One region of the Paenibacillus solisilvae genome, then DNA from elsewhere that is predicted to be linked to it. Evidence: predicted binding sites of a transcription regulator. Region 1 holds the regulator's gene; the other holds the start of a gene.
The links. Region 1 encodes LexA, which represses DNA repair genes until DNA is damaged. Its sites were predicted from a motif close to CGAACATATGTTCG; they were not measured.
Positions count from the first base shown of each region.

Region 2: a site for LexA is predicted at 1,142-1,155, ahead of recA (recombinase RecA). Genes of this name have one in related genera too.

Region 1 covers NZ_JBHSOW010000016.1:69,339-71,751, forward strand. The annotation lists gene ACFPYJ_RS04640 (hypothetical protein) at 1-364, shown strand, start outside; gene lexA (transcriptional repressor LexA) at 475-1,095, opposite strand; gene ACFPYJ_RS04650 (LysM peptidoglycan-binding domain-containing protein) at 1,286-1,660, shown strand; gene ACFPYJ_RS04655 (DUF896 domain-containing protein) at 1,855-2,046, shown strand; gene ACFPYJ_RS04660 (aldo/keto reductase) at 2,072-2,413, shown strand, end outside.
Region 2 covers NZ_JBHSOW010000028.1:37,161-39,573, forward strand. The annotation lists gene recA (recombinase RecA) at 23-1,072, opposite strand; gene ACFPYJ_RS07375 (competence/damage-inducible protein A) at 1,464-2,413, opposite strand, start outside.

The sequences.
Region 1 (2,413 bases):
GAATGGAATCGGTTATTTTGTTGATTTTGAATTTCCGAAGCCAATCCTGCAGTATACGAACGGGACATCAATTATACCGGGAACGGCGCAGTTCACATTTGCTACACCGGTGCATCGAGCGATTGCCAAAGCGATTCTGCTCTTCTATATCAAGCTTTCTACCGATCGTTCTTATGCAGCGTCAGTTGCTTCGGCTGTACGCTCGAACAATAAGAGGCGTCTTTCTCATTTAGTTCGCATGTATGTCACTTCGAAGGCATTGAAATCGATTACGATCGATTTCGCCGGCTTCTCTTTGGGTTTTAAATATAGAGGGGTTAAACATACGTATGAGAATACGCTTTTCCGAGAATTTAGCGGTTAACCACCTGAGAAATCTCAGGATTTAGCAGCGATTGGGATACAATAAAGAAAGGTCCAATCTGTTCTGCTGTGTCAGCAGGACGGATTGGACCTTTCAATCGAAGAGGCAATTCAGTGAATATCGCGGAACAGTCCGATAACTTTACCGAGAATAGTTACATTGCGAAGACGAATAGGCTCCATGGAATCATTCGCAGGCTGCAACCGGATATGGTCGCGTTCCCGGTAGAAGGTCTTCACAGTTGCTTCATCGTCTTCTGTCATAGCTACAACGATGTCGCCGTTTGATGCAGATTGCTGCTGGCGGACGATAACATAATCGCCGTTATGTATGCCTGCATCAATCATGCTCTCGCCGACAATGTTAAGAATGAATACGGTATGATCGCCTACTTTTTCGGCTGGCAGCGGGAAGTAGTCCTCAATATTCTCAGTAGCTGTGATCGGGATACCTGCAGTTACTTTACCGATAACAGGAACCTTCGCGATTGCAAGCGGGAATGGAATTTCATTATCATCTGCATCCAGGATTTCAATGGCCCGGGGCTTGGTTGGATCCCGGCGGATCAACCCTTTCTTCTCCAAGCGGTCCAAGTGGCCGTGCACGGTTGAACTGGAAGCGAGTCCGACGGCTTCTCCGATTTCCCGAACGGAAGGCGGATATCCCTTCTCACGCACTTCCATCTTGATAAATTCAAGAATCGCCTGCTGGCGGTTTGAAAGTTTCGACACCAGAATCACTCCAAAGTTTCATTTGTGTCAAATTATAACACAGAACCGGAGTTCGTACAAACATAAGTTCGAGAAACAAGGGTTCGTATTTTTTAGGGAACAAATGTTCTTTTTATCTGTTGACTGCAAACGGGTGTTCGTGTTATTCTGATTTCAGAACAAATAGAACAAACGTTTGGGGTGCTGGAGAATGATGACAACGATATCTTCTTACTCTACTAACTATAAAGGAACCGAAGCGAAGCAAAGCAGCCTTCGGACACATAAGCAGTGGCGAGTAGAACGATTAGTACTTAGATTAGCTGTGGCAGCATTATTTTTTGTACTGCTGTTTACAGGTATGACGCTCATGAAGAGCTTTGCTAACAGTGAACAGCCTGCTGCAGCTGGTGCAGGGGAGCGGGTTATTATTGTTAGCTCAGGCGATACGCTATGGAATATCGCAAATGACATCCGTGACTCTGGTCAAGATGTTCGCAGAGTTGTATACGATCTGAAGGTACGCAATAATCTGACCTCGAGCACACTTCAAGCAGGTCAAACCTTAATTATTCCTGCAGATTAATGATGAATGGCTTGACGATCGTTGCATGACGAGATTTTGAATGCTGATATACAGACAGGTGGCAATCATTTCACAACTCCTCTCTAGGTTGATTTCCTTCTCTTGTTGACACTGTCCCGCCTTGACAATGCGGGATTAAAAATGTCAAAGTAAAGAGTGGAATATTGATCATACATAGAAAGGAGTTTTTTGTTATGGATGAACTTATTGCTCGGATTAATGAGCTTTCTAGAAAAAATAAAACAGTAGGCCTGACACCTGAAGAAACGATTGAGAGAGATGCACTGCGCCAGAAATACTTGGAAAATTTCAAACGAAACTTCCGTGATCAGCTCGATACCATCAAGTGGGCTGAAGATGAGGACGACAAGAATATGAAGCACTAAATCCATTAATAGGAGGTAATCCAAAATGCAATATCGTTTACTTGGTCGAAGTGGGCTTGCTGTATCTGAACTGTGTCTCGGAACGATGACTTTTGGCAATACAACTAGTGAGAGCGACTCCATCGATATGATTCACCGGTTCCTGGATCGTGGAGGTAATTTTCTCGATACAGCTAATGTGTATGTATCCGGACGCTCTGAGGAAATCGTAGGGAAAGCGATTCAAGACCGCCGATCTGAAGTTATTCTTGCGACAAAGGTGCGGTTTGCAACGGCTGGTCACCCAAATGGTGTGGGCGTATCACGCAAACATATTTTGGATGGGGTCGAAGCAAGCTTGAAGCGGCTTAATACCGACTATATCGAT
Region 2 (2,413 bases), on a different contig from region 1:
AGATGTCAATGCGCAGAACGGTTTAATCTAAATCCAGGTCATCCTCGGACTCGTCATCTTCGCTAAAAGAAGCATTCACAGCATTCGCAGAAACATTACTTGCATCGCGAATTTGCTTATCGATTGTTGAAGCGATATCGATGTGATCCTTCAAGAATTGCTTCGCGTTCTCACGGCCTTGTCCAAGGCGCTCGCCATTATAAGAGAACCAGGCACCGCTTTTCTGCACAATATCCAACTCTACGCCGATATCAATGATACTTCCTTCACGCGAAATGCCTTCTCCATACATAATGTCGATTTCGGCTTGCTTAAACGGAGGTGCTACTTTGTTCTTAACAACTTTAATCCGTGTCCGGTTACCAACCATATCATTACCTTGCTTAATCGTTTCAACTCGACGAACGTCTAGACGTACAGTGGAGTAGAACTTCAATGCGCGACCGCCTGGCGTTGTCTCCGGATTACCGAACATAACACCAATCTTCTCCCGCAATTGGTTAATGAAGATCGCAATTGTCTTGGATTTACTGATCGCACCAGACAATTTACGAAGCGCTTGCGACATTAGACGAGCCTGTAAGCCGACATGGGAATCACCCATTTCTCCTTCAATTTCCGCTTTAGGTACGAGAGCTGCTACGGAATCGACAACGATAATATCTACTGCGCCGCTTCGTACAAGCGCTTCCGCAATTTCAAGCGCTTGCTCACCGGTATCCGGCTGTGAGAGCAGCAATTCATCGATGTTTACGCCTAGCTTGCTCGCATACACAGGATCCAGCGCATGCTCAGCATCAATAAATGCAGCTTGTCCGCCGGCCTTTTGAACTTCTGCAATTGCATGCAGAGCTACCGTTGTTTTACCGGAAGATTCCGGCCCGTATACTTCAATGATTCGGCCTCTTGGTAAACCACCGATACCAAGCGCAATATCTAATGCAAGGGAACCGCTAGAAATCGTTTCAACCTGCATATGAGTGGATTCTCCGAGCTTCATAATGGAACCCTTACCGAATTGTTTCTCTATTTGGCGCAATGCCATATCGAGCGCAGCACGACGATCTGCCAACGAACTCACATCCTTTTATCATTATAGTTGTATGATACCTTGTTTTGATGATGTTGACAAGACTTTTTACGAACATATATTCTTATTCTTCTCATTGGCCAATGAGTGAGCAGAAATGGCTGTGTCAGCTTCTCGGACTGAAGATATGTGAACAAGCGTTCGCATTTACATTGACCTTGTAGCAGACACAGATTTCTTCCATTGATGCTGCAGAGAAAGCAAGTGATCATCTACACTTCCTCTGGCGGGAAATAAAAAAAGAACCGCAGCAAAGTAATCTTCGCCACGGTTCTTCCGTCAACTATTGTCGATTATAGCCGATGCTTGTCATTCTGGCAAGCTGCTTATTTACATATAATCCTAATATTCAAATATTCGGTAACGACACCAATTATTCAGCGCTGCTTAACACCTGCCAGAGTCGATACAGTACGGCTTTGGCTGCTCGAACCCTTATTATTCCGCGGCTGCCGCTGAGCTCTGCCGTATGGACGATTGTCGGCTTCCCCTGCTCTGCGATGCCGAAGTATACAAGCCCTACGGGCTTGCCTTCTGATTCCGATGGACCTGCCACACCTGTTAAAGAAACGCCAAAATCGCTTCCGGTCAGCTCTCTTACACGTTCCGCCATGAGTGATGCCGTTGATTCACTGATCGCACCCGGCGCACCCGGCCCCTCCAGTTGAGACATTGGAATGCTTAACAGCTTATGTTTCATAAGGTTCGTATAGGTTACAACTCCCCCTAGGAATTCGCCGCTGCTGCCTGGGATATTCGTAATGAGCTGAGCAAGCAGACCTCCTGTCAGGCTTTCAGCACTAGCTAGCTTCCGTCCTGATTCTCTGAGCAGACGTAAGACCGCTTCCTCGAGCGGGATGTCTTCACGGGCAAACAGATGCTTGCCAACCCGCTCCTTGATCCGCTCCTCCGTCTGATCAAGTCTCACAGACGCTTCTTGCTCAGATAACGCCTTGGTTGAAATTCGAATCGCAACTTCGCCTTCCTTCGCATAAGGGGCAATCGTAGGATCGGACTGCTGCTCGATTAAATCGATTATGGCCTGCTCAAGACTGGACTCGCCGATTCCCGCAAACTTAAGCAGGCGGGAATACAGCTTGCGCTCTTCGCCTAATATCGAACGAAGCCAAGCTTTCGCCGGGCCGTCAAACATCGGCTTCATCTCACGGGGCGGCCCTGGCAGAAGGACATAATGAGTGCCGTTTACACTCATCGCGTTGCCGACCGCAAGTCCCGCATCATTCATAAGAGCATCACTGCCTTCAATGATATTGGCTTGCCTGCGATTGCTCTCCACCATATGGATGCCGCGGCTTGCAAACA